Regions from separate parts of the Pigmentiphaga daeguensis genome, predicted to be linked through region 2. Evidence: predicted binding sites of a transcription regulator. Region 2 holds the regulator's gene; each other region holds the start of a gene.
The links. Region 2 encodes HrcA, which represses chaperone genes, less so after heat shock. Its sites were predicted from a motif close to TTAGCACTCNNNNNNNNNGAGTGCTAA; they were not measured.

Region 1: a site for HrcA is predicted at 2,891-2,917, ahead of groES (co-chaperone GroES). Genes of this name have one in related genera too.
Region 3: a site for HrcA is predicted at 3,214-3,240, ahead of rpoH (RNA polymerase sigma factor RpoH). Genes of this name have one in related genera too.

What each region holds. Positions count from the first base shown of each region.
Region 1 is NZ_BAAAEN010000030.1:47,578-57,917, reverse strand. It holds gene ABD104_RS26325 (hypothetical protein) at 67-585, opposite strand; gene groL (chaperonin GroEL) at 758-2,404, opposite strand; gene groES (co-chaperone GroES) at 2,467-2,754, opposite strand; gene ABD104_RS26310 (HdeD family acid-resistance protein) at 3,031-4,338, opposite strand; gene ABD104_RS26305 (MASE1 domain-containing protein) at 4,347-5,591, opposite strand; gene ABD104_RS26300 (copper resistance protein NlpE) at 5,675-6,118, opposite strand; gene ABD104_RS26295 (diguanylate cyclase domain-containing protein) at 6,218-7,849, opposite strand; gene ABD104_RS26290 (D-alanyl-D-alanine carboxypeptidase family protein) at 7,937-9,106, opposite strand; gene ABD104_RS26285 (chloride channel protein) at 9,110-10,340, opposite strand, start outside.
Region 2 is NZ_BAAAEN010000002.1:238,817-249,156, forward strand. It holds gene ABD104_RS03885 (outer membrane protein assembly factor BamE) at 1-231, opposite strand, end outside; gene fur (ferric iron uptake transcriptional regulator) at 517-936, shown strand; gene recN (DNA repair protein RecN) at 967-2,610, opposite strand; gene ABD104_RS03900 (NAD kinase) at 2,643-3,539, opposite strand; gene hrcA (heat-inducible transcriptional repressor HrcA) at 3,770-4,774, shown strand; gene hemH (ferrochelatase) at 4,858-5,967, shown strand; gene ABD104_RS03915 (RNA-binding S4 domain-containing protein) at 5,972-6,352, shown strand; gene grpE (nucleotide exchange factor GrpE) at 6,692-7,258, shown strand; gene dnaK (molecular chaperone DnaK) at 7,364-9,304, shown strand; gene dnaJ (molecular chaperone DnaJ) at 9,510-10,340, shown strand, end outside.
Region 3 is NZ_BAAAEN010000016.1:50,783-61,122, forward strand. It holds gene ABD104_RS19095 (glutamate synthase-related protein) at 1-2,093, opposite strand, end outside; gene ABD104_RS19100 (hypothetical protein) at 2,299-3,000, opposite strand; gene rpoH (RNA polymerase sigma factor RpoH) at 3,267-4,181, shown strand; gene ABD104_RS19110 (SCO family protein) at 4,794-5,393, opposite strand; gene cyoE (heme o synthase) at 5,454-6,338, opposite strand; gene ABD104_RS19120 (COX15/CtaA family protein) at 6,354-7,403, opposite strand; gene ABD104_RS19125 (SCO family protein) at 7,413-8,057, opposite strand; gene ABD104_RS19130 (SURF1 family protein) at 8,029-8,814, opposite strand; gene ABD104_RS19135 (twin transmembrane helix small protein) at 8,908-9,108, shown strand; gene ABD104_RS19140 (cytochrome c oxidase subunit 3) at 9,379-10,254, opposite strand; gene ABD104_RS19145 (DUF2970 domain-containing protein) at 10,328-10,340, opposite strand, start outside.

The DNA.
Region 1 (10,340 bases), on a different contig from region 2:
CGCAGGCAATAAAAAACCCGCTAGCCAGGCGCTTGCGGGGTTTCGGCATCGTCCCAGGGATGGGAATCACTTCGAGTTGAACTTGCCCTCGAGGGTATATTTCCGTTTCGGGATCTTCTCGCGCGCCTCGTTGTTGGATCCTGAAACGAAGATGACGTTGATGGAGTCGACGGGCTCCAGGTGGATCGGATACACGTCGCCGACTTCGCTGCTGTCGGTCGCTTCGACGATGATGGCCTGGGCGAGGCCGGAATAGCCCCCGCTCTGTTTCATGACCAGCTTGTAGCTGAGTCGATTCCGGTCCTCGTCGAAGCCCGAGGATAGCCAGAGCGGCTCCGGGATCTGGTAGTTCCGGTGGGTGATCAGCTCGATGATCGTGCTTGGGGTGCAATCGTTGACGGCCACCGGTTCGCCCTTGAACCGGGCCGTGTCGATGCGCACCGTGAACTTGCGGTTGCCCCCGTCGTCGCGATTGACGAACGAGCAATACGTCGCGCCGGACGCGGCGCCGCAAAATAGCGTGGCCGCCCCGAGCAGGGCGAGCCGGGCCAGGCGGCGATGGAAGATCCTGTTGTCCGAGTCCATGGCGGAGCGGTCCTTGCCAAGTGTGTATGCACGCCCATGGTATGAACCGCTATTCGGCGAGTCATCCTCCAAATGCGGTATTACCCGCCGAAACGAAAAAACCCGCGAGCACAAACGCTCGCGGGTTTCGAAGCAGCGTCCCGGGCGGGCCCGGGACCGGCGGCGGGGCTTCTTAGAAGTCCATGCCACCCATGCCGCCCATGCCACCCATGCCGCCGGGGGCGGGAGCAGCGGGCTTGTCTTCGACCAGCTCGACCACGGTGGCTTCCGTCGTCAGCAGCAGCGAAGCGACCGAGGCGGCGTTCTGCAGGGCGGTGCGGGTGACCTTGGTGGGGTCCAGCACGCCGGCTTCGACCATGTCGCCGTATTCGCCGGTGGCGGCGTTGTAGCCGTAGTTGCCCTTGCCGTTCAGCACGTTGTTGACGATGACGCTGGGCTCGTCGCCGGCGTTGGCGACGATGGTGCGCAGCGGCTCTTCAATGGCGCGCAGGACGATCTTGATGCCGGCGTCCTGGTCGGCGTTGGCACCCTTGGTGTCCTTGATGGCTTGCTTGGCGCGCAGCAGGGCCACGCCGCCGCCGGGCACCACGCCTTCTTCCACCGCGGCACGCGTGGCGTGCAGGGCGTCTTCGACGCGAGCCTTCTTTTCCTTCATTTCGACTTCGGTGGCAGCGCCGACCTTGATCACGGCAACACCGCCGGCCAGCTTGGCCACGCGCTCTTGCAGCTTCTCACGGTCGTAGTCCGAGGTCGCTTCTTCGATCTGGGTGCGGATCTGCTTGACGCGGGCCTCGATGGCCTTGCTGTCGCCGGCGCCGTCGATGATCGTGGTGTTTTCCTTGGCCACTTCGATGCGCTTGGCCTGGCCCAGCTCTTGCAGGGTGGCCTTTTCCAGCGACAGGCCGGTCTCTTCCGAGATCACGGTGCCGCCGGTCAGGATGGCGATGTCTTCCAGCATGGCCTTGCGGCGGTCGCCGAAGCCCGGAGCCTTGACGGCGGTGGTCTTCAGGATGCCACGGATGTTGTTGACCACCAGGGTGGCCAGGGCTTCGCCGTCGACGTCTTCAGCGATGATCAGCAGCGGGCGGCTGGCCTTGGCGACTTGCTCCAGCACGGGCAGCAGTTCGCGGATGTTGCTGATCTTCTTGTCGTGGATCAGGACGAAGGGATCGTCCAGGGCCGCGACTTGCTTGTCGGGGTTGTTGATGAAGTAGGGCGACAGGTAGCCGCGGTCGAACTGCATGCCTTCGACGACGTCCAGTTCGTTTTCCAGCGACTTGCCGTCTTCGACGGTGATGACGCCTTCCTTGCCCACTTTTTCCATCGCGTCGGCGATGATCTGGCCGATCGACGAATCGCTGTTGGCCGAGATCGAGCCGACCTGGGCGATTTCCTTGCTCGACGAGCAGGGCTTGCTGATCTTCTTCAGCTCTTCGATGGCGGCGGCGACGGCCTTGTCGATGCCGCGCTTCAGGTCCATCGGGTTCAGGCCGGCGGTCACGTACTTCTGGCCTTCGTGCACGATGGCCTGGGCCAGCACGGTGGCGGTGGTGGTGCCGTCACCGGCGTTGTCGCTGGTCTTGGAAGCCACTTCCTTGACGAGCTGGGCGCCCAGATTCTCGAACTTGTCCTTCAGTTCGATTTCCTTGGCGACGGACACGCCGTCCTTGGTGACGGTGGGGGCGCCGAAGGAGCGCTCCAGGACCACGTTGCGGCCCTTGGGACCGAGGGTGACCTTGACGGCGTTGGCGAGGACGTTCACGCCACGGACGACGCGGGCGCGGGCGTCATCACCGAACTGGACTTGTTTGGCAGCCATTTACGAAATTCCTTGGATGATGGTGTTGAATGCCGGGGGATCGGACAGCGGGCCGCGAGGGCTTACTGGATCACCGCCAGGATTTCTTCTTCGCGGATGACGAGCAGTTCGTCGCCGTCGACCTTCACGGCCTGGCCGGCGTACTTGCCGAACAGGACCTTGTCGCCGACCTTGACGTCGACCGGCAGCACCTTGCCGTCCTCGGTCTTCTTGCCCGGGCCGACGGCCAGCACTTCACCCTGGTCGGGCTTTTCGGCAGCGCTGTCGGGAATGACGATGCCGGACGCGGTTTTACGCTCGTTGTCCAGGCGCTTGACGATCACGCGATCGTGCAGGGGACGGAGGGCCATACAAACTCCTGATGTTCGAAGTTGACGTCTATTTGTCAGAAAAAGAGGCTGGAAAGCCGTTATTCGGCCGGTGCCGCGTCGAAACGCGGCGCTTGAGCCTGTTGCCGGAGGCCGGGACGCTGCCCAGGCAGCGTTGTTAGCACTCTATGCAATCGAGTGCTAATTATAGGGATGGGACAGGGGGCTTTCAAGGGGCAGGGTATACGGGACAGCCCTAGCCCGGTCCTTCTTGTCATATAGACAGCGCGGTCCGATGGGCCGCCCCCCAGGCACGGCTCAGGCGCCGCTGCGCGAGGTCATGCGCGTGGCGGCCGCCAGGAAGCGCGAGAACCAGGATTGCTGGACGGGATGGACGACCGCGCGCAGCGCGCGGCTGTAGTCCAGCGTCAGGCCGGGGGTCCAGGCCATGACCTGGGCGCGCTGGCGCACCTGCGCGGCAATCCACAATTCGGGCATCAGCAGGGTGCGCAGCACCTGCCGCACGCTGCGGCTGCGGTCGTCCAGCACGCCGTCCAGGGCGGACTCCAGCGCGTACGAGACCGAACTGGAGCAGTTGCGCCGCGTGAGGTTATAGATTTCCTGGTCGCGGTAGCGCTGCCAGAAGGCCTGGAGTTTCCCGTAGTCGTACCGCTCGAACCTGACCTGCCAGTTCGACGGACACCAGGCCTTGGACTCGGTCGCGTAGTCGGGCTGGAACTTGCCCGGCACGTCGTTTTCCTTGACCGCCTTCAATACGTTGAAGAACTCGGAGGGCGAGCGGTCGATGTCGACCGCGGGATACAGGCTGATGTAGGTCGACGGCGGCACTTCCATGGCGGCATGTCCGGTCGATATCACGCCCTGCACGTCGACGGCGGCGATGTAGCGGTTGAATACCGGCCGCGACACGGTCTTGTCCTTGGCCGAGCCTTCGGGGGTCCAGACGTGGACGGTCAAGGGGCCCGCCGGCGCCGGCTGCCGGGCAGGCGGCGGGCTGGCGCCGGCCCCGCGCAGGTCGGCCGGCGCCAGCAGGTCGAACATGGATGACTGCTCGCTCAGCTTGCGGGCGCGGGCGGCCACCCGCATGGTGTTGATGCCGGCGACCAGCATGGTGACGCCGATGAAGTAGGAGACCGTGCCGGCGTAGTGGGTGGGATAGGGCTGGAACAGGAACAGGCCGAACAGGACCTGGGCGCAGCCGCCCAGCACGGACAGGCGCCAGCGGTCGTAGCGCAGCACCCAGGCCGAGGCGATCTGGAACACGCCCAGCACGAAGTAGGCCAGGCCCAGGATGATGGCCAGCAGCAGGTTGCTGATGGAGCCGCCGGCCAGGATCAGCAGCGCGACCAGCAGGAAGATGCCGCCCTTGAAGGCCAGCACGGCCTTCTGGGCGCCCATGCCGCTGCCGGCGACCGTCAGCGTGACCAGGCTTTCCACCAGCAGCAGCGCGCCGAAGAGCGTCAGCGGGAAGTAGCGCGCGCCGTCCACGCCGTCCAGGGTGATGACCACGCCCAGGGCGGCCCAGGCGAAGCCGATCAGTAGCAGCAGGTGGATGTTCCTGCGGACGAAGCCGGCGCCGAACAGAAGCAGGGCAAGCTGGATCATGGTTTCCCTTATGCGCCGTGGTGCGGGGTGGGCAGCCGCCAGCTGCCGATGATGAAAGCGCCGTCGGGCCCCATCATGGCCCCCCGGTTCAGGTCGACGACCGTCGTCCACTGATCGGGCGCGGTCGCCAGGCGGAAGGGGAAGGGGCGCTCCAGCCCCGGCGTCCCGTCGGCGGCGCGCAGGCGGTCCCGCAAGCCCTGGCGGTCGTCCGGATGGACCTGCCGCAGCACTTCATCCAGGGTCCCGGGGCCGGGGCGGGCGTCGGGCGGCGCGTCCCAGACGATGGTGCCGGAGGCGAGATCCAGCCGGTACAGGGTCTCGCGGCCGCCGGTGCCGTCCGCGCCGGCCGTGCGCGGGCGCCGGATGCCACGGGTCAGCACCCGCACGAAGACCTGCAGCATGGCGACCGACACGAGATAGCACTGGGCAAGCAGCAGGGGCTCGCCCGGCAGGAAGCCGCGCAGGAAGAAAGGGCCGCGCCCGGCGTTGGAGTGATAGATGACGATGGCCGCCATGGTCAGCACGGCCAGCGAACCCATGCGGTTGCCGCCGCTGAGCGTGGCCACGGTGGCCAGCGCCAGCGGAATGCAGGCCAGTCCCAGCAGCAGCGGCGCCTCGGACATGGACGGGCGGTGCACGCCGAACACGTACCAGGTCATGGCCGCCAGCAGCAGCCACGCGGCAATGCCCACGGTACGGCCGATGGGACCCGGCGGCGCCTCGATCGTGCGAAAGCCCATGAATCCCATCAGCACCGAGACGCCGAACAGCACGCCGGTCACGGTGGCGGCCCACCATATCCACGCCAGGTCGGAGACGGCTTCCCACAGGACTTCGTGCTTGATCAGCGCCAGTCCCGCGCTGCCGCAAACCGCGGCGACGGCGCTGACCACGAAGGTGACGGCCACCCATCCGAGCACCGCGTGCAAGTCGTCCCGCCCCTGCGCATAGCGCTGCGACAGCCAGGCGATGCCGAGCGTGGAGGCGAGCGACAGGCCGGCGAGCCAGGCCGAGGGGATGAGGGGATGGCCGGTCAGTGCGGACAGCGCCAGGTCGGCGGCGAACAGCGCGGCGGTCAGGGCCGCCCAGGCCGCGCGCGGCATGGCGAAGAAGGCGGCGACAGCGACGCCGGCGGGGAACCAGACGAAGGACACCTGGGTGACGGGATCGTCCAGGGCGAACGACAGATAGGCGCAGGCCACGTAGAGCGCGGCCCAGAGCGCGATGCGTCCAAGCAAGCTGGCAAAAGACATGGCGGTTCCCGGTGGTTGTTCTTGTGGCCGTCGAAGCGGCTCTGCCCAGGCGAAAGTATAAGGACAAACGATGACACGGCCGCTTAGCGGCCGGTATTTTCCACCTTCTGCAATTCATGGTTGCCGGCCAGCGGCCCCTGGGGACGCGTGCCGTCCATGTAGAGCTGGATGAGCCGTCCCTCGGCCACGAAGTACTGCCTGCCGCCCGCGGCCTGGTCCAGGGTGATGCGGGTGCCGTCGGGCTGCCATGTGAAGCTGCCCTCGACGCGGTCGACGCGCGGCTGGCGGTCGAGATACTGGGTCTCCAGCTCGTAGCGGCCATCCTGGCGCAGCGTGAGCCGGGTCCGGATGCCGGGGCAGTCGGCGCAGGGCAGCGTGCCCTCGTAGACGCCGTCCCAGTCCAGCGCGTTGCGGGCGTTGTGCCCGTCGACGACGGGGCTGGCGGCTGGCGTGTCGTGTTCCCTGGACGGCGTGCCGCAGCCGGCGATGAGCACGGCTGCGAGGCATGCGAAGGCGGCGGTCTTCATGATGGCTGCTCCGGTTGCCGGCGCCCGCGCGAGGCATGGCGCTTCCCGCCAACGGTAGCAGGCGACGGCGGCCGCGCCGGCAACCGGATGTAAGAAGGATCAGAACAGCGAGCGTTCCGGGGCGCTGTCCTGGGCTTCAGGATCGAGCACCGCCTGGTTCCTGCCGCGCGACTTGGCGGCATACAGCGCCGCGTCGGCGCGGCTGATCAGTTCTTCCAGCGAGGTGCCGGAGTGCGGGAAGACCGCGATGCCCGCCGAGGCGCCTACCTGGGGCGAGACGCCCGGATAGGGTTCGGACAGCACCGCCACCAGGCTGTTGGCCACGGCCTCGGCGGCGGCCGGGCCCGCGCCGTCCAGCAGCACCATGAACTCGTCGCCGCCGTAGCGCGCCACCACGTCCGAATGGCGCACGGCGTCGGCCATGCGGCGCGCGGCGATCTGCAGCACGGTATCCCCCGTGCCGTGGCCATGGACGTCGTTGACGGTCTTGAAATGATCGAGGTCCACGGCGACCAGGGCCAGCGACGCCCGGGACCGTTGCGCGGCGGCGATCGCGCGCCGGGCCAGTTCCGCGAACAGGACCCGGTTGCTCAACTGGGTGAGCGGGTCGTAATAGGCAAGCTGGCGGGCTTGCTCGAGCGTACCGGCGGCGTGCTCGATGGCATCGGCCACGGCCGCCGTTTCCTTGAAGTGTGGTGGCGCCACGCTGACACGGTGGCCGGCGCCCAGCGCCAGGGCGGGTTCCACGAGGTTGCCTACCGCCTGTTCGATCCGGCGCGCCAACTGATAGGCCAGGCCCAGTCCGAACAGGATGGCCAGCAGGCCGCCGCCCGCCACCCAGGCCATGGCCCGGTATAGGTCGGCGGTGAAGGCCGCGGCGGGCGCCCCCACGGCGACGGTCCATTGGGTCGTGGCCAGGCGGCTGAACGCCGTCAGGACGGGAATCCCCTCCTTGGTCAGGCTTTGCAGCGTACCTTCGCGTTCATGGCGCACGGCGTCGGCCAGCGAGGACACGGCCCGCTGCCCGACGAAACGCGCTTCGTCGCGGGTCCGTCCCAGGATGGTCGCGTCGCGGTCGAGCAGGGCGGCCACCCAGCCTTCGCCCAGGGCGTGGCGGGTCATCAGGGCGCTTAGGCGGTCAGAACCCAGGTCGGCGAAAAGCAGATAGCGCGCTTCGCCGTCGATCAGGACGGGTACGCCGACGATGATGGTGAGGCCCCGGCCCTCCCGAGGCGGCCCCAGCCTTGCAACGAGCGGATGGCTGCCGCCGCTGGAGACCTGGGGCAGGTCGGGTAGCCTGACGGGCGGCGGGAGGACGCCGGGATAGGGCTCCGAGGTATCCAGCACCTCGTTGCCGCGGGTGTCCGTCAGGACGTAGCGGTCGATGTCCTGGTACTTGAGCGCGTCGATGGCCCGCTGGTGGAACGAGGCCAGGTCCGCGCGCACCAGGTCGGTGGAGCTTGCCAGCACGCGCAGGCCGGAGCCGATTCCTTCCACTTCCTGGTCCAGGTCGGCGGCCAGGCTGCGGGCGGCCAGGACGGTGGTTTCGTAGATGCGGGTCTTGCGCAGCGCGTAGGTCTCGTACACCGCGAGGCCCGCCACCAGCGTGGCGGGGAGCGTACAGACGACGACCAGGGCAAGCAGGCCGATGCGTATCGAGATCGTTCCGCCGCGCCGGGCTTGGCCGGCCGGCGTATCGGACGGAGGGGACTGCGCTGGAACGGATGTCATCTGCCATGGAGCGGGACCGCGAGGCCCGCTGCCTTGTTTTTGCCCAGCCTACCATGCGGGGCATCCGCTGCAAAATCCGTGCGGGCCTCAGGCGCCCAGCCCGTGCAGCCACAGGCGCAGCCCGTCCCAGGCGCGTCCGAACCACGATGCCGCCGCCACTGGCTGGAGGGCGACCAGCGGCAGGCGACGGGCCGGTTCGCCGTCGACGCGCACCTCGAGTTCGCCCACGCGTTGTCCCGCCGCCAGCGGTGCGATCAGGGGCGAGGCCGGATGCAGGATGCGCTCTATCCGTGCTCCCGGGCGCACGGTAATGTAGGTGTCGCGCTGGAACCCCATGGGCACGGCCGAGCGCGTGCCTTTCCAGACCCGCGGCGAACCGACCGCGTCGCCGCCCGCGTAAAGCCGCACCGTTTCGAAATTGCGGAAACCCCACTCCAGCAGTTCGCGGCTCTGCCGGGTGCGGTTGCGGTCCGAGGCGGTGCCGACCACGACCGAGATCAGCCGCCGCTGGATACTGCCGCTGGCGCGCCGCGCGGTCGCCACGAGACTGTATCCCGCCGACTCCGTATGGCCCGTCTTCATGCCGTCCACGCTGGCGTCCAGCCACAGCAGGCGGTTGCGATTGGGCTGCGTGATGCCGTTGTAGGTGTACTGCCGGGTGGCATCGTAGGTACCGGCCAGGTCGGGAAAGTCGCGCACGATCCGGGCCGCCAGCACGGACAGGTCGCGCGCGGTCGAATACGTCTGCGGATCGGGCAGGCCGTGCGGATTGGAGAAGTGGGTCGAGGCCAGGCCCAGTTCCCCCGCCTCCTGGTTCATGCGTTCGACGAAAGCCTCGACCGAGCCGGCGACGCCCTCGGCCAGCGCGATCGCGGCATCGTTGCCCGATTGCACCAGCAGCCCGTACAGCAACTCGTCTATCGTGGCCTGCTTGCCGGGTTCCAGGAACATGCGGGAGCTTCCCGGCGCCACCTTCCAGGCCCGCGTCGAGACCGTGACCCGCGTGTCGCGGCCGACGGCATGGTCGCGCAGGGCCTGGAACACGACGTAGGCCGTCATCATCTTGGTGAGCGAGGCCGGCTCGATGCGCTTGTCCGGATCGTGCGCGCCCAGTACCTGGCCGCTGGTCGCATCCAGGAGCAGCCAGGCGCGGGCGGGCAGCGCAGGAACGGGGACGGCGGCGGGCGAGGGCTGGGCGTGGGCGGCGGCGATGCAGAGGGCGCAGGCCAGCGCCGCCACCATCTTCGAGATGGGCATGTCTTATCGGATGTCGTGAGTGGACTGGTGACCGGTGTCCGCGCTCCATCGGAAATAGGCCATGCGATCGCGCTCTTCAGCCAGGCGCAGCGCTCGCAGCCGCAACAGGTCCTTGCGGCCCACGAGCCCCACCAGCTTCCCGTTGGCGCGGTCGACGATGGGCACCCGTCCCACGCCGGCGAGCGCCATGCGGTCGGCCAACTGGCTGGCGAGTTCGTCCGGATAGGCGACCAGAAGTTCCCGGTCGGCCAGCAGTTCGCCCATGGGCTGGTCGCGGTTCTCCTGCTCGACCGTCCAGGCCAGGCTGTCGGCGCGGGTGACCTCGCCCACGACCACGCCCTGCGCATCGACCACAGGGTAGCTGGTGTGGCGGCGCTCCAGCGTGGTGAAGTGTTCCACCGCTTCGCCGACCGTCATCGAGGCTGGCAGCGTTTCCACCTGCCGTGTCATCAGGTCGGCCACCCGCACGAGATCGAACGGGTCCACATGATATTCGCGGGTGACGTGATGGCCGCGCCGGGCGATCTTCTCGGTCAGGATCGAACGCTTGAGGAGCAGCACCGTCACGCCGTAGGCGAACGCGCAGGCGGTAAGCACGGGCACCATCACGCCGAAGTTGCCGGTCAGCTCCACGGCGAACAACGTGGCGGTGAGCGGCGCGCGCATGGTACCGCCCATCATCGCCGCCATGCCCAGCAGGGCCCAGAAGCCGGGCGAGGCATCGGGCATGATCGGCGTCGCCAGGGCGCCCAGCGCGCCGCCGAAGATCAGCAGCGGGGCCAGCACGCCCCCTGAGGTGCCCGAACCCAACGCCACGGCCCAGATGACGACCTTGACCGCCAGCAGGAGCAGTACCGCGTGCAGCGCCAGGTCGCCGGCCAGCAGGTGGCGGATGTTGTCGTAGCCCACGCCCAGGGCGGCCGGTTCGATCAGGCCGCCCAGCCCGATGACCACGCCGCCTATGGCGGGCCACCACATCCAGTGGATGGGAAGCTTGGCGAAGCCGTCCTCGGCGGCGTAGACCAGCGTCGTCAGCACGCCCGATCCCAGTCCGGCGGCGATGCCCAGCGCGGCGAAGGCGGCCACGTGCGCGGCCGAGACGTCGACCGCGCCGGCATAGGGAAACAGCGGCGCGCCGTCCATCACGAGCGGGCGGACGGCGGCAGCGACCACGGCGGCCACCGCCACCGGCAGGAAGCTGCGAGGCTTCCATTCGAACAGCAGCAGCTCCACC
Region 2 (10,340 bases):
GCTGCCCAGGGCGAAACGCACCTGTTCGCGGGTCATGCCGGGGCGCAGCAGCTCCACTTGTTGCTGGGTCAGCCAGTTGCCCTGCTGGACGTCGGCCCGGTAGGGTTTGACGAAGTTCGGGACGTAGTTGTTGACCGAGCTGCATGCCGCCAGGCCCAGCAGCGCGGCCGGGGCCAGCCGCCGCAAGGTGCCGGCTTGGCCGTGGATGAAGGAAATCAGAGCGTTTGGCACAGATCCGCACTCGTCTTGATTGGGGAAACCGTTATCATAAAGCCCTCGGGGATTGCCTGGGCTTTTCCGGGGCTTTCCCGGCACTTCAGGACGGCTGCCGCGGGACGGGTAACAGGGCGCTTCGTGCGCCGAGCCGGGCCGTCCCGCCGCCTTCCATGCCGGAGCGCCGCGCCATGCGCGTGTCGCGCGCCAGATGGCTGACTGGGCTCGAAGACCCAGCACCCACGCCGGTTCCCGCCGTCCAGCGGGGACCGACACACGAAACCGCTTTCAGAAGGGATCATCATGACAGATCAAAGCGAACTCAAAAGTATAGGCCTGAAAGCGACCTTTCCCCGGCTCAAGATCCTGGATGTCTTCCGCAAGGCCGAAGTGCGCCACATGAGCGCCGAAGACGTCTATCGGGCCCTGATCGGCGAAAGCGTCGAGATCGGGCTGGCCACGGTCTATCGCGTGCTGACGCAGTTCGAGCAGGCCGGGCTGCTGGTCCGCAGCCAGTTCGACAGCGGCAAGGCCGTGTTCGAGCTGAACGAGGGCGACCACCATGACCATCTGGTCTGCACCAATTGCGGCAAGGTCGAGGAGTTCTTCGACGCGGAAATCGAAAAACGCCAGCAGAAGATCGCCAAGGATCACAACTTCGTGCTGACCGGGCACGCGCTGTCGCTCTACGGCATCTGCCAGAACTGCGCCAAGAGCCGCTGAAGGCAGGCAAGGGGCGGGCGCTGGCCCGCCTCAGTTGTTGCCTATCATTTCCCGCGCATGCTTGCGCGTCGTGGCGGTGATCTCTATGCCGCCCAGCATCCGGGCGATCTCGTCCACCCGTCCCCCCCTGTCCAGCCGATTGACCGTGGAGATCGCCGCGCCTTTCTCCTGGCGCTTGTCGACCCGCAGGTGCGTATTGCCGCAAGCGGCGACCTGGGGCAGGTGGGTGACGCACAATACTTGATGCAAACTGCCTAGTTCGCGCAGCAGCCTGCCCACCACCTCGGCCACCGCGCCGCCTATGCCCGTGTCGACTTCGTCGAAGATCAGGGTCGGAACCCGCGCTGCGCGGCTGGCGATGACGGACAGGGCCAGCGAGATCCGCGCCAGTTCGCCCCCGGACGCCACCTTGGCCAGCGGACGGGGCGTGGTGCCCGCATGTCCGGCGACGCGGAATTCGATGGCCTCCGATCCGTGGATACCGGGGTCGGCCGGCTCGACCGCGACCTCGAAGCGGCCGCCGGTCATGGCCAGCGTCTGCATGGCCTGGGTCACCGCCTTGGACAACGAGCCGGCCGCCTTCTTGCGGGCCCGGCCGAGCTTGGCGGCGGCGGCGTCGTAGGCGGCCTTGGCGGCTTCGGCCCTGGCGCGCAGCGCCTGGACGTCCTCGGCTTCCTTCAGGGTCTCGAGCTGGGCCAGCAGCGTGGCATGCCGTTCGGGCAATTCCTCCGGTTGCAGGCGGAACTTCCTGGCGGTGTCGAACACCGCCTGCAGGCGCGCCTCGACTTCGCCCAGGCGCTGGGGGTCGAGCTCCAGGCGCCCCAGATAGCTGTTCAGGTCGGAGACGGCTTCCTGCAACGCGATACGGGCCGATTCCAGCGCCTCGGACACCGGTGCCAGCGCGGCGTCGTGCACCGCCAGCTGGCCGATGCGCTGGGCCGCGGCGGCCAGGCGGGCATGGGCGGCGTCATCGTCTTCTTCCAGGGCGGCGATGGTCTGGCTGGCGCCGTCGATCAGCGACTGGGCATGGGCCAGCCTGCCGTGCTCGGCCTGCAGGTGCTCCCATTCGCCGTCCTTCAGCGCCAGCCTGTCGAGCTCGTCGGCCTGCCATTGCAGGCGCTCGCGCTCCTGCTGCAGCGAGGCCGCGTCGCGTTCCACGGCTTCGAGCCTGCGCGCCAGCTCGCGCCAGGCCTTCCAGGCCTGGGCCACCTCGCGCCGCAAGGCGCCGTGGTCCCCGTGGTCGTCCAGCATGTCGCGCTGGGAATCGGTCTTGAGCAGGCTCTGGTGCGCGTGCTGGCCATGGATGTCGACCAGGTGCTCGCCCAATTCGCGCAGCTGGGTCAGGGTGGCGGGTACGCCGTTGATGTAGCCGCGGCTGCGGCCCTGGGCATCGATGACTCGCCGCAGCACCAGGCTGTCGGTGTCCAGCTCGCGTTCGGCCAGCCAGTCCAGCAGGGCCGGCGGAACGTCGAACACCGCGCTGACCTCGGCCCGACTGGCGCCTTCCCGCAGCACCGACGCATCGGCGCGTTCGCCCAGGGCCAGCGCCAGCGCATCGATCAGGATCGACTTGCCGGCGCCCGTTTCGCCGGAGAAAACGGTGAAGCCGGGGCCGAATTCGACCTCGGTCTGGTCGACGATCACGAAATCGTTGATGTGCAGGGCGCGCAGCATGCGAATGGGGCCGGTGGAAGGGGCGGGAAAGACTAGTCGATCGCGGTGCCGGAAATCTGGTTCCAGTGCAGCTTGCGCCGCAGGGTGGAAAAATAACTGTATCCGGCCGGGTGCAGGAAGCGGATGGTATGTTCGGCGCGTTTCACCAGGACGCGGTCGCCTTCCTGCAGCGACGACCAGCTTTGCATGTCGAAGTGCACGCTGGCGCTTTCGTCGCGGCCCCCCGGAGAGCGGGTGAGGGTGATGTCTATCGTGCAGTCGTCCGGGATCGCGATCGGCCGGTTCGACAGCGCCTGCGGCGCCACCGGCACCAGCACCAGCCCGCGCAGCGACGGATGCAGGATGGGGCCGTTGGCCGACAGCGCGTAGGCCGTCGATCCCGTGGGCGTGGCGATGATCAGGCCGTCGGCGCGTTGCTTGGACATGTACAGGCCATCCACCTGCACCGTGACTTCCAGCATGCCGCCCAGGCCGGCCCGGCTCAGCACCACGTCGTTCAAGGCCAGCGCCGAGACCAGCGTGGTTTCGCCCCGGATGACGCTGCAGGCCAGCAGGGTGCGGGTTTCCGACTCGAACTGGCCGTCGAGGATGCCGGCGATGGCGGTGCCGGCATCCTCGATGGGGACGTCGGTGATGAATCCCAGCCGGCCGTGGTTGATTCCCACCACCGGCACGTCCCAGGGCGCCAGCTGCCGCGCCACCCCCAGCATCGTGCCGTCGCCCCCCATGACGATGGCCAGCGACGCGCGCTGCCCGATCTCCTCGACGGTGGCGGAGGGGTAGTCCAGGACGCCGATATTGGTGGCGGTGTCCTTCTCGAACACGACCTCGCGTCCGGCATCGCGCAGCATCTGCGCGACCGCGCGCAACGGCGCGGCGATGCCGGTATCGTGGTATTTGCCGACGAGGGCGACGATGGGAAAATGCATGCAGGCATTATATGAGGGGAGACCCCCCAACGGGGCCCCATGTGGTCCTTTTTGCCATTCCCAATACTCAATCCGTTCACCCACCTTGAACGCCGTTCCTCTAAAGAACCCCGGCCCCCATCAGCCTGGCAGTTGCCAGGGCACTGCGGATCCGGCTCCGCCGGTCCGCCAGTGCCGCCCCCCCCGGGGGGGGGGCGCGCGTAAGCGCGTAGGGGGGGTACAATCCCTTTATGGACGATCGCGCACGTACATTGTTGAAAGCTCTCATCGAGCGTTACATCACCGACGGACAGCCTGTCGGTTCGCGCACGCTCTCCAAGGTCTTCGACCTGTCGCCGGCCACGATCCGCAACGTCATGGCCGACCTCGAGGACCATGGCCTGATCCACAGCCCCCATACTTCCGCCGGGCGCGTCCCCACTCCCCGGGGCTACCGGATGTTCGTCGACTCGCTGTTGACGGTGCAGCCCTACGAAGTCTCCGAGGCCACCCACATCCAGACCCTGCTGCCTTCGGCCGAACCGCAGCGCGTCATCGCGGCCGCGGCTTCGCTGCTGTCCAAGCTGACCCAGTTCGCCGGCGTGGTGATGTCGCCCAAGCGCAGCCAGATGTTCCGCCAGATCGAGTTCATCCGGCTGTCCGACACCAGGGTGCTCCTGATCATCGTGACGCCCGAGGGCGACGTGCAGAACCGCATGCTGATGGTCCAGCGGGATTATTCCTCGACCGAGCTGACCGAGGCGGCCAATTTCTTCAACCAGCATTTCAGCGGCAAGTCGTTCGAGGACGTGCGCCAGATCCTCCAGCGGGAACTGAGCCAGTTGCGCGAGGACATCTCCCGGCTGATGGAGCTGGCGGTGGATGCCAGCGCCGAGGCGGCCACCGAGGACGACAGCGTCGTCATCTCGGGTGAATTGAACCTGTTGGGCGTGTCCGACATCACCGCCGACATGGACAAGCTGCGGAGGATGTTCGAGCTGTTCGAGAAAAAGACCGACCTGATGCAGCTGCTGGACGTCTCGAGCCGGGCGCAGGGCGTCCAGATCTACATCGGCGGCGACTCGCAGCTCGTGCCGATGGAAGAGGTCAGCGTCATCACGGCGCCCTACGGGGTGGACGGCAAGGTCGTGGGGACCCTGGGCGTGATCGGCCCCACCCGGATGTCGTACGAGCGGGTGATTCCCATCGTCGACATCACCGCGCGGCTGTTGTCCAACGCGTTGAGCCATCATTGAGCCGGCGTCCGCCGGCAACGGCCGGGGGCATCTCCGTCCCGCGCCGTTCCTCCCGCCATTCCTGAGACCCGCACACGCCACGCATGCGTTTCCTTCCCGAGCCGCCGCCGTCTTCCCTCCATCCCACCCGCACCGGCCTGCTGCTGGTCAACCTGGGCACGCCCGACGCACCTACTGCCTCCGCGGTCCGCCGCTACCTGGCCGAGTTCCTGTCCGATCCCCGGGTAGTCGAGATTCCGCGCCTGGTCTGGCTGCCCATCCTGTACGGCCTGGTCCTGACCCTGCGGCCGCGCGACGCGGCGGCGCGCTACGCCTCGGTGTGGACGCCCGAGGGTTCCCCGCTCCTGGCCTGGAGCCGCCGCCAGGCCGAGGCGCTGTCGCGCGCGCTGTCCGACCGGGGGCTGGTCGTGGAGGTGGCGCTGGCCATGCGCTACGGCAATCCGTCGCTCGAGGCGGCCATCGCCTCGCTGCGCGAGACCGGCTGCGAGCGCATCCTGGTCCTGCCGCTGTATCCGCAGTACGCGGCCAGCACCACGGCCGCGGTGTCCGACGCCGTGGGCGCGTGCCTGGCCCGGCTGCGCAACGTGCCCGAGGTCCGGTTCGTGCGCGATTTCCACGCCGATCCGGGCTATATCGAGGCGATGGCCATCCGCATCCTGGATTTCTGGCGCAGCAACGGGCGAGGCCAGAAACTGGTGCTGAGTTTCCACGGCCTGCCCAAGCGTTCCATCGCGCTGGGAGACCCCTATCACGAGCAATGCCTGGAGACCGGCCGGCTGCTGGCCGAGCGGCTGGGCCTGTATGCCGAACAGGTCGAGATTACGTTCCAGAGCCGTTTCGGCGCCGCCGAGTGGCTCCAGCCATATACTGAACCCCGGCTGAAGGAACTGGCGAAAAGCGGCGTGTCGGACGTGGACGTGTTCTGCCCGGGCTTCGTCGCCGATTGCATCGAAACCCTGGAAGAGATCGCGATGCAGGGCAAGGAAGCCTTCCTGCTGGCGGGGGGCCGGCAACTACGCTACATCGACGCGTTGAACGACTCGCCGGCGTGGATAGGGGCCTTGGCAGACCTGGCCGGGCGCCACATGCAAGGCTGGACCACCCGCTCCGAGGCCCGCCAGCCCACCGACGCGGCGCATGCAGCCGTCTTGCTGCAGCGCAAGAACGACAAGACGCCGGCGACGGACCGGTAATGTGATGGAAGAACTACGTATCGACAAATGGCTGTGGGCGGCACGGTTCTACAAGACCCGTACGCTGGCCCAGGAAGCGGTCGAGGCAGGGCAGGTGAAGGTGTCCGGCGAACGGGTCAAGCCCTCGCGCGCCGTGCGTCCCGGCGACATCCTGCAAATCCGCGCCGGAGACCAGGATTGGGAGGTCCTGGTCCGAGCCCTCTCCACCCAGCGCGGCCCGGCGGTCTTCGCGCGCACCCTGTACGACGAGACCCAGCAAGGCATGAAACGCCGCCTGGAAGCCATCGAACTGCGCCGCCAGAACGCCGACCCCGCCGCGACCCTGAAAGGCCGCCCCACCAAGCAAGACCGCCGCAAGATCGAGAGGTTTAGAACCCCCAATTGAGGACCCCCCCTACGCGCTGACGCGCGCCCCCCAGGGGGCGATGCGGGTGGACCGGCAAAGCCGGATCCACCGCATCCTGGGTCTAGTGGGACCATCGTGGGTCGTGGCCCGGTTGCTATCGCTGGCTGCCAGCGGTAGCAACCGTGCTTCAGTCCAAGATCGTTTCCCTAGACCCAGGAAACCGCGGATCCGGCTTTGCCGGTCCGCCGGTTTCGCCCCCTGGGGGGCGCGCGTTAGCGCGTAGGGGGGGGATATACTTGAAAGCGCAGATTTCACCCCCATCTCGCGCATAGAGTTCAAGCAAGTCACTGATTTTTCTGGTTTTTCATGGAGGCACCAATGTCGGCTGAGCACAAGCCTGGCGACCAACCCAATTTGGATCCCGAAAACGTGAACCCCGCTCCGGCGGCGGAAACGCCCGAAACCGAGGGCGGCGAGGATCCCATCGTCGCGCTGCAGGCCCAGCTGGCCGCGGCCCAGGCCGAGGCCAAGGACAACTACGATGCCATGCTGCGCGCCCGTGCCGAGGCGGACAATATCCGTCGTCGCGCCCAGGAGGAAGTCTCCAAGGCCCAGAAGTTCGGCATCGAGGCATTCGCGGAAAACCTGTTGCCGGTCAAGGACAGCCTGGAGGCTGCCCTGGCCCAGGAAAACCAGTCCATCGACACCCTGCGCGAGGGCGTGGATGTGACCCTCAAGCAGCTGATCGGCGCCTTCGAGCGCAACAAACTGGTCGAGATCGCCCCGGTGCCCGGGGACAAATTCAATCCGCACCACCATCAGGCCATCGCGTCGGTTCCGTCGGACGAGCCGGCCAACACGGTCCTGCAGACCCTGCAGAAGGGCTACATGATCGTCGATCGAGTACTGCGTCCGGCACTGGTGACGGTCGCGGCCGCCAAATAAGGCCCGCCGCGATCGAAAGAAGCTATCGCAGGCATTGAAATAACGAAATTCCCACCTATTTATTGATCAAGCGAAATTTTCTGATTTCTTTCAGGAACAAGGATTATGGGCAAAATCATAGGCATCGACCTGGGCACCACCAATAGCTGCGTCGCAGTGATGGAAGGCCAGCAGGTCAAGATCATCGAAAACGCCGAAGGCGCCCGCACCACCCCCTCGATCGTCGCCTACATGGAAGACGGCGAGATCCTGGTCGGCGCGCCGGCCAAGCGCCAGGCGGTTACCAACCCCAAGAACACCCTGTACGCCGTCAAGCGCCTGATCGGCCGCAAGTTCGACGAACAGGCGGTGCAGAAGGACATCGACCTGATGCCCTACGCCATCGTCAAGGCCGACAACGGCGACGCCTGGGTGCAGGTGCGCGACAAGAAGCTGGCCCCGCCGCAGGTGTCGGCCGAAGTGCTGCGCAAGATGAAGAAGACCGCCGAGGACTACCTGGGCGAGGAAGTGACCGAGGCCGTGATCACGGTGCCGGCCTACTTCAACGACAGCCAGCGCCAGGCGACCAAGGACGCCGGCCGCATCGCCGGCCTGGACGTCAAGCGCATCATCAACGAGCCCACCGCGGCCGCGCTGGCGTTCGGCCTGGACAAGTCGGAAAAGGGCGACCGCAAGATCGCCGTCTATGACCTGGGCGGCGGCACGTTCGACGTGTCCATCATCGAGATCGCCGACGTCGACGGCGAAAAGCAGTTCGAGGTGCTGTCCACCAACGGCGACACCTTCCTGGGCGGCGAAGACTTCGACCAGGTGCTGATCAACTACATCATCGCCGAGTTCAAGAAGGAACAGGGCGTGGACCTGTCCAAGGACGTCCTGGCCCTGCAGCGCCTGAAGGAAGCCGCTGAAAAGGCCAAGATCGAACTGTCGTCGGCCACGCAGACCGAGATCAACCTGCCGTACATCACGGCCGACGCCTCCGGTCCCAAGCACCTGAACCTGAAGGTCACCCGCGCCAAGCTGGAAGCGCTGGTCGAGGACCTGATCAACCGCACGATCGAGCCCTGCCGCATCGCCATCAAGGATGCCGGCGTCAAGGTCTCGGACATCGACGACGTGATCCTGGTCGGCGGCATGACGCGCATGCCCAAGGTGCAGGAGAAGGTCAAGGAGTTCTTCGGCAAGGATCCGCGCAAGGACGTGAACCCCGACGAGGCCGTCGCCGCCGGCGCCGCGATCCAGGGCTCCGTGCTGTCGGGCGACCGCAAGGACGTGCTGCTGCTGGACGTGACGCCCCTGTCCCTGGGTATCGAGACCCTGGGTGGCGTCATGACCAAGATGATCAAGAAGAACACCACGATTCCGACCAAGTTCTCGCAGGTGTTCTCTACCGCCGACGACAACCAGCCGGCCGTGACCATCAAGGTGTTCCAGGGCGAGCGCGAAATCGCCGCCGGCAACAAGGCGCTGGGCGAATTCAACCTCGAAGGCATCCCGCCCTCGCCGCGCGGCACGCCGCAGATCGAGGTCACCTTCGACATCGACGCCAACGGCATCCTGCACGTGTCGGCCAAGGACAAGGGCACCGGCAAGGAAAACAAGATCACGATCAAGGCCAACTCCGGCCTGACCGAGGATGAAGTCGAACGCATGGTGCGCGACGCCGAGGCGAACGCCGACGAGGACAAGCGCGTGGCCGAGCTGGCGCAGTCGCGCAACCAGGCCGACGCCCTGGTCCACGCCACCCGCAAGTCGCTGGAGGAATACGGCGACAAGCTCGAGGCGTCCGAGAAGGAATCCATCGAGGCCGCCATCAAGGATCTCGAGGACGTCCTGAAGGAAGGCGACAAGGCCACCATCGACGCCAAGGTCGAGGCGCTGTCCAAGGCTTCGCAGAAGCTCGGCGAAAAGATGTACGCCGACATGCAAGCCCAGGCCCAGGCCGCCGGCGCGGGTGCGGCTCCTGGCGGTGACGCCGGCGGAGCGAAGGCCGACGACAACGTGGTCGACGCCGACTTCAAGGAAGTCAAAAGAGACGACAAGTAAGCGGTACCCGCGGAGCGGCCTACAATGTGGGCCGTTCCGCTTTTCGTTTTGACTGCGCTGGTGCAGGCACCGGTGCAGGATTTGGGTAGGCCCCCTGGCTGCCCCGCGACGTCAGGGGGCCTACCCAAATCCGTCAATAGCACGCAACCGCTATTCACCAGAGATATTGCCGGCCTCGTGAAAACGGGCCACCGAAGAAAGAACCATGTCCACCAAACGCGATCTGTATGAAGTCCTCGGCGTTGCCCGCACCGCCACCGAGGAAGAAATCAAGAAGGCCTACCGCAAGCTGGCCATGAAGTACCACCCCGACCGCAACCCCGGCTCCAAGGAAGCGGAAGAGAAGTTCAAAGAGGTCAAGTACGCCTACGAGATCCTCTGCGAAGCCGAGAAGCGCGATGCCTACGACCGCTACGGCCATGCCGGCGTCGATGCGGCGGCCGCGGGCGGCATGGGCGGCGGGGCGGGGGGCTTCGCCGACGCGTTCGGCGACATCTTCGGCGAGATATTCGGCGGCGGCCGCCAGCGCGGCGGCGCCCAGATGTACCGCGGCGCCGACCTGAAATACAGCATGGAAATCACGCTGGAGCAGGCCGCCACCGGCTTCGACACCGAGATCCGCGTCCCCAGCTGGGACAACTGCGACACCTGCCACGGCTCCGGCGCCAAGCCCGGCACCCAGCCCAAGACCTGCCACACCTGCGGCGGTACCGGCGCGGTGCGCATGCAGCAGGGCTTCTTCAGCGTCCAGCAGACCTGCCCGACCTGCCACGGCACGGGCAAGGTCATCCCCGATCCGTGCACGGCCTGCGACGGCGTCGGCAAGGTCCGCCGCAACAAGACCCTGCAGGTCAAGATCCCGGCCGGCATCGACGACGGCATGCGCATCCGCTCCTCCGGCAACGGCGAGCCCGGCGTCAACGGCGGTCCTTCGGGCGACCTCTACGTCGAGATCCACATCAAGCCGCACGGCATCTTCCAGCGCGACGGCGACGACCTGCACTGCGAGCTGACCATTCCGTTCACCACCGCGGCA
Region 3 (10,340 bases), on a different contig from region 2:
CCGGTGCTGGTGCGCAGGCCGGCGCGGATGAGATGCTGGTGCACGGCCGAGGTGGCCAGCAGCGCGGGAATGGGCACGCGGTTCGCGTCGACCAGCCGGTCGGACACGATCAGGATGTTGTAGCCGCTCTTGACGGCATCCACCGCCTGGGCGCACAGCGCCGCGACCCGGGCCTGGATGCCTTCCTTGCCCCAGGCGGCCGGATAGGTGATGTCCAGCTCGAAGCTCTTGAACTTGCCGTTCGTGACGCGCTCGATGTGGCGGATCTGCGCCATGTCGGCGAAGTCCAGCACCGGCTGCGCCACTTCCAGGCGCAGCGGCGGGTTCACGTTGTTGATGTCGAGCACGTTGGGCTTGGGCCCGATGAACGACACCAGCGACATCACCATGTTTTCGCGGATGGGGTCGATGGGCGGGTTGGTGACCTGCGCGAACAGCTGGCGGAAGTAGTTGTAGAGGCTCTTGTTCTTGTTGGACAGCACGGCCAGCGGCGCGTCGTTGCCCATCGAGCCCGTGGTTTCCTCGCCCAGCGCGGCCATGGGGCGCAGGATGAACTTGTAGTCCTCCTGCGTCCAGCCGAATGCCTGCTGCCGGTCGAGCATGGGCACGGACGAGCGGCCTTCCTCGACCTCTTCGCGGACGGGTTCGGGCAGCGTGTCCAGCTTGATGCGGATGCGCTCGATCCACTGGCGGTACGGCTTGCTGTTGGCGAGCTGGTCCTTCAGTTCCTTGTCGTCGATGATGCGGCCGAGCTCCAGGTCGATCAGGAACATCTTGCCCGGCTGCAGGCGCCACTTCTTGACGATCTTGCTTTGCGGGACCGGCAGCACGCCCGACTCCGAAGCCATGATGACCAGGTCGTCGTCGGTGACGATGTAGCGCGCCGGGCGCAGGCCGTTGCGGTCCAGCGTGGCGCCGATCTGGCGGCCGTCGGTGAAGGCGATGGCGGCCGGGCCGTCCCAGGGTTCCATCATCGCGGCATGGTATTCATAGAAGGCACGGCGCGCCTCGTCCATCTCGGCATGCTGTTCCCAGGCCTCGGGAATCATCATCATCATGGCGTGCGAGATGGAATAGCCGGACATGACCAGCAGTTCGAGGCAGTTGTCGAACGTGGCGGTGTCGGACTGGCCTTCGTAGACGATGGGATAGAGCTTCTTCAGGTCCTCGCCCAGCACCGGCGACTGCATCACGCCTTCGCGGGCGCGCAGCCAGTTGAAGTTGCCCTTGACCGTGTTGATCTCGCCGTTGTGGGCGATCAGGCGATAGGGGTGGGCCAGCGGCCAGGCGGGGAAGGTGTTGGTGGAGAAACGCTGGTGCACCAGGGCCAGCGCCGTGACGGCGCGCGCGTCGGCCAGGTCGCGGTAGTAGCGGCCCACCTGGTCGGCCAGCAGCAGGCCCTTGTAGACCACGGTGCGGCTGGAGATGGACGGCACGAAGTATTCCTTGCCGTGCTTCAGGTGCATCTTCTGGATGGCGTGCGAGGCCATCTTGCGGATGACATACAGCTTGCGCTCGAGCGCGTCGGGCACCATGACGTCGCCGCCCCGGCCGATGAAGAGCTGCCGGATGACCGGTTCCATGCTCTTCACGTTGGGCGACATCGGCATGTCCTTGTCGATGGGCACGTCGCGCCAGCCCAGCACCACCTGGCCCTCGGCGCGCACGGCGCGCTCGAGCTCGGCCTCACAGGCCAGCCGCGACCCTATTTCCTGGGGCAGGAACACCATCGCCACCCCGTATTCCCCGGGAGCGGGCAGGACCACGCCCTGGGCGGCCATTTCCTCGCGGTACAGCGCATCGGGGATCTGGATCAGGATGCCGGCGCCATCGCCCATGAGGGGATCGGCGCCCACCGCGCCGCGGTGGTCGATGTTCTCGAGGATCTTCAGGCCCTGCTGGATGATGGAATGGCTTTTCTGGCCCTTGATGTGGGCCACGAAACCCACGCCACAGGCGTCGTGTTCGTTGGACGGGTCGTACAGGCCCTGGGCGTCCGGCTGGCGCGGCGCGGGCAGGCCGATGCGCGAAGCGTCGATGACGGCCGTCCGGGACGACGGGGCCGAGAGGTGATCCTGGCTGGATAGGGGCATGGTGCGCTCCGCTGGAGGACTCGCGTGCCGGGCACGAATCCGGGTACTGGACATCGGGAATTCCGAACCCGGCGCGCACAGGAGCAGCGCCAGGGGAAAACGACGATACTGCGGCGCACCAGGGGCTGCAAGAAAAATAAAAAGGGGAACGTCCCCAATTATTATCCAGGCTACAAATCGAGGAAATTAAATTGGGGTCGCACCATTACCGTGCGTTTTCATCCTCTGCTCGCGGCTGTTTCCGGGGCCTCCCCCGCTTGCTGGCCGCGGCGCGCCGGCTGCTGGTGCCCTCGAGCGACTGCACGAAGGCCGGCCCACCCAAGGCCCATTGGCCGTATAGCGCCTGTTCGATGCGCTGCGCCGCCGAGGGCGCCACGCCCTCGGCCATTCTGGCGCGGTAGTTGGCCTGCCGGTCGAACGGCGTATTGCCGCAGGCCCAATAGTCGGCATGGTCGTGCAGCAGCCCCGCCGCCGCGGCCCCCACGTGCGCCGGGGCCGAGGACCAGCGCCACAATTCCGCATCGCCGGCCAGCCCCTGGCGCAGCGGGACCGTCTCGAGCCAGATCAGGCAGGGCAGCACCCAGGCGCCCGGCTCGACCAGCGTGGAGCGGAACCGGCCGGCAAAGACCCTGCCTATATGTAATCGGGCGGCCAGGCGGCGTCCCAGGGACTGGATCACGGCCGAAATCCCGCCTGGGCCCGAGGGCGTGGCCATCAGCAACAGTTGATCGAAAGTAAGCGCCCACCCATGAACGGCCACGCCGTGCTGCCGGGCGTCGGCCTCCAGCCAGGCGGCCACCTGGTCCAGCATGGCGCCGCCGTCGCCCCCCGCCGACAGGGGAACCGTGAAACGGGCCTGGGCGAGATGGGGAAGATCCGGAGCGTACAGGCGGGGAAGGCGGGCCATGTTTATTGGGGACGCATCAATATAGAAGGTCGGAAAATGCAGGTTTCCGCGAACGATACGCCGATTTCATGGTCTATGCAGTATGAAACCCTGATCGCCCGCCCAAGCCCGGTCCCCATCGGCTCCCCTCCGGCGCCGTCCCGACCGGGTCCGCTCGCCGTGCTGCATTGCACAGCGATCGAATCGCTTTATCGCACCCATCAAAAACACCCATTAGCACTCTTTGTTCGAGAGTGCTAACCTTCAGACATGGAGGTAAGCCGTTTATGAAACGTTCGTCGAATCAGTCCAACGTCCTCGCACCCGCCACAAGCGGTCCGGGCGCGCTGGCCCTGGCCATCGCCAACCCGGGCGCCCTTGGCACGATCGAAGCCTATATCGGCGCCGTCAACCGCCTGCCGGTGCTGACGGCCGAGCAGGAACACGACCTGGCCCTGCGCTACCAGGAAAAGCAGGACCTCAACGCCGCCCGCGAACTGGTGCTGTCGCACCTGCGCCTGGTGGTGGCCATCGCCCGCCAATACCTGGGCTACGGATTGCCGCACGCCGACCTGATCCAGGAAGGCAACGTCGGCCTGATGAAGGCCGTCAAGCGCTTCGACCCCAACCGCGGCGTACGGCTGGTCTCCTTCGCCATCCATTGGGTCAAGGCCGAGATCCACGAGTACATCCTGAAGAACTGGCGCCTGGTCAAGGTGGCGACCACCAAGGCCCAGCGCAAGCTGTTCTTCAACCTGCGCAGCCTGAAACCGGACTCGCATGCGCTGACGCCGGAGCAGGTCGAGGAAATCGCCGCCAGCCTGAACGTGCGGCCGCAGGACGTGACCGAGATGGAAGTGCGCCTGTACGGGCAGGACATGGCCCTGGAAGGCCGTGGCACCGATGACGGCGAAAACGATTTCGCCCCTATCGCCTACCTGTCGGACGAAGGCCAGCACGAGCCCAGCGCCATCCTCGAGGAACGCCGCCGCGACGAACTGCACGGCAGCGGACTGCTGCAAGCGCTGGATAGCCTGGACGAGCGGTCGCGCCGCATCATCGAGGCGCGCTGGCTGAAAGACGAAGGTGGCGCCACCCTGCAGGAACTCGCGGACGAATTCGGTGTGTCCGCCGAGCGCATCCGGCAGATCGAGGCCCGCGCCATGACCAAGATGCGCGGAGCGCTGGCCGAGTACGCCTGACCCCGCAGGCAGCGGCCAGGGCGACACGAGCCCGAGGGCGGATTCCGGAGCACCGGATCCGCCCTTTTTATTTGGGCGCGACAGCCGTCACACGAAGTTACAGAAATGGCGGAAATTTACGTGGAAACACGGGTGGCGGGTGAACTTCCCCGCCTGGGCGTGGACTAACCATCAGGTGGGACACGCTTTGGGTGCAACGCCCTCGTGTCGGAATGTCGGGCTTCCCCCCGCTCGACGTTTCTTCCGGCGCAGTCTGCCGGTACCAGCCGATACATCCGCCTCTGCTTTTCTCCTCCCTCCCCCCCACTTGAGGCGGATATTCCACGGGACACCTTCGGTGTCCCGTTTTTTTAGGGGGAGCCCACCCCCTACCCGCTTACGCGGGCCCCCTCAAGGGGGCGATGCGGGTGGACCGGCGGAGCCGGATCCACCGCATCCTGGGTCTAGTACCCGTTTCTTGGAGTGTGCGGCACCGGTGCTGTCGCTGGCTGCCAGCGGTAGCAGCCGTGCTTAAGTCCAAGATAGTTTCCCTAGACCCAGGAAACCGCGGATCTGGCTTTGCCAGTCCGCCGGTTTCGCCCCCTGGGGGGCGCGCGTCAGCGCGTAGGGGGGCTATAACAGCTGGCGAATGTCGCTGGCCAGGGCGTCGACGCCGGCATTGTGGCGGGCGAAGAGGCGCAGGTGGCCGTCGGGGTCGTAGATGTAGACGCCGGCGGTGTGGTCCATGGTGTAGGAACCGGGCTCCTTGCCGGGGACCTTGGCGTAGAACACCTTGAAGGACTTGGCCACGCGGGCGGTGGCATCGGCGTCGCCGCGCAGCCCGAGGAAGCTGGGGTCGAACTGGGTCACGTACGCACGCAGGATCTCGGGCGTGTCACGCTCGGGATCCACCGTCACGAAGGCGATCTGGACCTTGTCGCCGTCCTTGCCCAGGCTGTTCTTGACCTGCACGAACTCGGCCAGCGTGGTCGGACACACGTCGGGACACTGCACGAAGCCGAAGAACACCACCAGGACCTTGCCCTTGAAGTCCTGCAGCGTGCGCGGCTGTCCGTTGAAATCCGTCAGGGACAGATCCGTTCCCAGATCCGATCCGCTCACGTCGGTGCTGTTGAACGAAGGCTTCTTCTGGCAAGCCGCCAACATCGCCGCCGCCACGGCGGCAGCGCCGGCGCGCAGGACGAAACGGCGGGAAACAGCAAACTCGGCCATGACTAACCCTCAATGACGACAAACGGAGGGAGAATCCGCCCGGACACGGGCGGACGTCCCTCACAACCAGTGATCGACCAGCAGGGCCGCGAACAGCAGCGACAGATACAGGATCGAATAGCGAAACAGGCGCCGCGCCAGCTCGTCGCTGTAGCTGCGGTAGAGCTTCCAGGCATAGCCCACGAACACCAGCCCCAGGGCCACGGCGCTGGCCAGGTAGACCAGGCCGCTCATGCGGATCACGTAGGGCAGCAGCGTGGTGGCGAACAGCGCCACGGAATACAGCAGGATGTGCAGCCGCGTGAGCTTCTGGCCGTGCGTGACGGGCAGCATGGGCAGGCCGGCGTTCTCGTAGTCCTTGGTGCGGTACAGCGCCAGGGCCCAGAAATGCGGCGGCGTCCAGATGAAGATGATCAGTACCAGCAGCCACGCCTCGGCCGGGACGCTGTCGGCCACGGCGGCCCAGCCCAGCGCCGGCGGCATGGCGCCGGAAAGGCCGCCGATCACGATGTTCTGCGGCGTGCGGGGCTTCAGGATGACGGTATAGATGATGGCGTAGCCGACGAAGGTCGCGAAGGTCAGCCACATGGTCAGCGGATTGACCAGGGTGTAGAGCACGGTCATGCCCAGGCCGCCGACCACGCCCGACATGGCGATAATCTGCAGCGCGCCGATGTCGCCCCGCGCGGTGGGCCGGTGCGCGGTGCGGGCCATGCGCGCGTCGACCTGCTCCTCGATCAGGCAGTTGATGGCGAAGGCGGCCGCCGCCAGCAGCCAGATGCCTATCGTCGCCGCGATCACGGTCTGCCACGGCGGCACGGCGGGGGTGGCGAGGAACATGCCGATGACCGCGCAGAAAACGGCAAGCTGGCTGACGCGAGGCTTGGTCAGCACCCAATATTGCCGAAGACGCAGACTGACGGTAGACACAGTAATGCTTTCCATGAGGATTCCCGAACTTCAGTAGGCCCTCGCGCCGCCATCCGGCGCGTGGCGGGCCCGTCCCAGCCTGACCAGCAGCGTCACGCACAGGATGGTCAGGACGGCGGCCCCGCCGTTATGCAGCACGGCGATCACTATAGGCCATTGCAGGAAAATGCTGGTCAGCCCGGTCAGCAGTTGCACCACGAGCATGGCCAGCAGCGCCCGCGACGGCCCCTGCAGGCCGTCGTATCGGCGCAACCTGAGCGCCAATCCGCCCAGGTAGATCAGGACCACGAACGCGAAATTGCGATGCGTCCAGTGGATGGCGGTCAGCGCGCTTTGCGAGATGATCTCGCCCGATGGCAGCTCGCCCAGCCCGCGCACGATCGAATAGCCGCCGCCGAAGTCCATGTCCGGCAGCCACTGGCCGTGGCAGGTCGGGAAATCCATGCAGGCCAGCGCCGCGTAATTCGTGCTGACCCAGCCCCCCAGCGCCAGCTGCGTATACAGCAACACCAGGCCGACCGCCACGTATTTCCGCCAACGTCCGGCTTCCGGCACGATATCCGGCAGCACGGTCTGCCTGGCCGACAGCCAGGTCAGCAGCGCCAGCAGGCTGATCCCGCCCAGCAGGTGGGCGGTGACCACGGCCGGCATCAGTTGATGGGTGACGGTCCAGGCGCCGAAGGCCCCCTGCAGGCAGACCGCCGGCAGGATCACCGTGGCCAGCCAGGGGGACTGTGCCAGCGCCTTGCGGTGGCGCCAGGCCATGAACACGATGCCGATGATCAGCATGCCCAGCAGGGTGCCCGCGTAGCGGTGGATCATCTCTATCCAGGCCTTGGATAGTGTAACCGGTCCTTCGGGCATGGCCGTCGCGGCGGCGTGGATGTCATGCCGCGCCCCGATCGGGGACGCATTGCCGTAGCAACCCGGCCAGTCGGGGCAGCCCAGGCCGGAATCGGTCAGCCGCACGAAGGCGCCGAACATGATCAGGTCGAAGGTCAGGAACATCGTGATCGCCACCAGCCTGGCGTAGCGGGCGCGGATCCGGGTGGTGCCCTCTTCGAGGCGTTGCGTGTCCATGGTCCCGCCCTAGCCGATGCGCGACGCGTGCAGCAGCTTGCCGATGTCCTCGCGCAGGCGCAGGGGATCGGGATTCTCGGGGAAGCGCAGCATCAGGTTGTTGCGAGGGTCGACCAGCCAGATGTGCTGGCCGAGCGCCGCGGGCGTGGCGTCGACGCCGGGCGGCAGCGCGAGGAAGCGCCCCACCTGCTCGGCCCGGGCGCGGACCATGTGGGTGCCTTCGTAGGCGCGGATGACCACGGTCGGCACGGGCTCGTCGTCCAGGATCAGCCAGACGCGCTCGATGCGCCCCACGTTCTTGCCCGTGCTGGCATGCGTCTGGCGCATGATGTAGAGCTTCTTGGCGCACTCGTCGCCGCAGTCGCCGCCGTGGGCGGCCACCATGACCCACTTGCCGTTCAGGCTGCGCAGGTCGAACGGCGTGCCGTCCAGGTCCGTCAATTGCAGTTGCTCGGCCGGCGGAACCGGGCGCTGCGGCTCGACCAGGTCGCCGTAGTTGGTGCCGGCGCTGCCCGGACGCCATTCCAGGAAATAGACCAGCGCGGCCGCCACCACGGGCGCGGCGCAGATCGCCAGCACCGCGTACAGGGCGAACAGCGAGCGCCGTGGCCGGACGACGGCGCCGCTAGCGTTTCGGGCGGAGGACTCGGACAAGGATGACTCCAAAGGCGATGGCGGCGATGGCCGCGAACGAAAACCACTGCAACGCATAACCGCGGTGCGTGTCTATATTGGTAGGCGGACCGGCCCAGTCGCGGACCAGCCCGTCCGGCGCTTCGCCGGTCTGCTCCAGCACGGCGGGCAGCAGGGCCACACCCGCGGCCTTGGCGTAGGTCTCCAGCTCCAGGTTCTGCACCCGGGGCGGCGCGCCGGGCCAGCCGGGCAGGCTCGATGCCAACTCGTCGCGCTTGCGCCCGCTCAACGCGGGCAGTTCGAACAGGCGCGGCACGCGCGGGACGAGTTCGCCCCGCACGGTGACCGGGCCGGTCGGCGTACGTACGGTGACCGGGGCGTCGGGCACGGGACGCGGCAGCCAGCCCCGCAGTACGGCCACCGCCTGCCGGCCCTCGTCGTCGAACGCCAGCGGCGTCACGACCCAGAAACCCGGCCGGCCGTCCGCCATGCGGTTGTCCAGCAGCACCGTCCGGTCGGCCAGCCAGTGGCCGGAGGCCTGGGCCGACCGCCAGGGGATCAGGTCCTGGGCGGTCCGCTCCGGCCCCAGGGCCAAGGGCGGCAAGCCGCGGCCCGCTTCCAGCGCGGCCAGGGTGGCGGCTTTTTCGTGAGCCCGCCCCAGTTGCCAGCGGCCCAGCGCGACCGTGACCGCCACGGTGGCGGCCAGCAGCACCAGGGCCAGCGGGACCGACCCACCGCCGGCATGCCTGCGGCCGGCCGGCGGGATCGGCGCCGGCATGCCGGCAGGATGGGGCGCCGAGCGTTTCATGCAGCGGAAGAAGCGCACGGCACCGCGCGGACTGCCATAATCGCGGGCTGGAGGAGAGATTCGATGCGCATCATAGTAGGCATAGCCTTCGTCGGCATTCTGTACAGCTTGGGTTCCGCCCTGGTCTACCTGATGAGGGACACCGGCAATAGCAAGCGTATGGTCTACGCGCTGACGGCCCGGATCGGCCTGTCGGTGCTGTTGTTCCTGTTCGTGCTGTTCGCCCATTGGATGGGCTGGATCCAGAGCACCGGCCTGCGTTGACCGGCCCGCGCCAGGCGGCGCGGCATCTGGACGGCCCCGGCGGCCCCGAAGGGCAGGCCCCTGTCCGGCTCACCGGAAGGCCCAGCCTGCTAGTGTGCCTGCCCCCACACACCCCGGGAAGCGGCCAACTGTCGCAGGCCGCTGAGAACATGTCCCCCTTCCGTCTCACGCCCCCCCCCCGAACCAGGGCACAGCGGATCCGGCTCCGCCGGTCCGCCAGTGCCGCCCCCCTGGGGGGGCGCGCGTCAGCGCGTAGGGGGGGGTTCCCTTCTAGAACCAGTAGACGAAGAGGTACAAGCCCAGCCACACGACGTCGACGAAGTGCCAGTACCAGGCGGCGCCTTCGAAGCCGAAATGGTGGGTAGCCGTGAAGTCGCCCCGGATCAGGCGGCGCAGCATCACCGCCAGCATGATGGCGCCCATGGTGACGTGGAAGCCGTGGAAGCCCGTCAGCATGTAGAACGTGGAGCCGAAGGCGCCCGAGGTGAGCTTGAGGTTCAGCTCGGTGTACGCATGGAAATACTCATAGGCCTGGAAGCCCATGAAGGTCGCGCCCAGCAGGATGGTGACGAACAGCCAGAAGGCGGCCTTCGCGCGGTTGCTGGCCAGCAGCGCGTGGTGCGAGATCGTCAGCGTCACGCCCGAGGTCAGCAGCAGGGCGGTGTTGATGGTGGGGATCCAGAAGGGCCCCATCGCGGTGAAGGGCTCGATGGTCCCGGCCGGGCCGGTATTGGGCCAGGCGCCGGCGAAATCCGGCCACAGCACCATGCGGTTGTCGAGGTCCGACAGCCAGGGCGTGGTGAACGCGCGGGCGTAGAACAGCGCGCCGAAGAAGGCGGCGAAGAACATGACCTCGGAGAAGATGAACCAGCTCATGCTCCAGCGGTACGAAACGTCGACACGCTTGCTGTAGAGCCCGCCGGTGGACTCGGCGATGGCATCGCCGAACCAGCGGTAGAGCACGAAGAGGAAGCCGAGCACGCCGGCCAGCACGAACCATGGGCCGACGCTCACGCTGTTGACCCACAGGGCCATGCCCAGCAGGAAGAACAGCAGTGCCAGGCTGGCCGTGGCGGGATGCATGGATGGAGCCGGCACGAAATAGTACGGCGCCTCCTTGCCCGAAACCGAGTGACTTGCACTCATCTCAACTCTCCTTCGCGAATTCCACAAAACCGCACATGATTCGGAGACGGCCTTCCCGGCCATCCTTGTTCTTCTAGCCGACGACC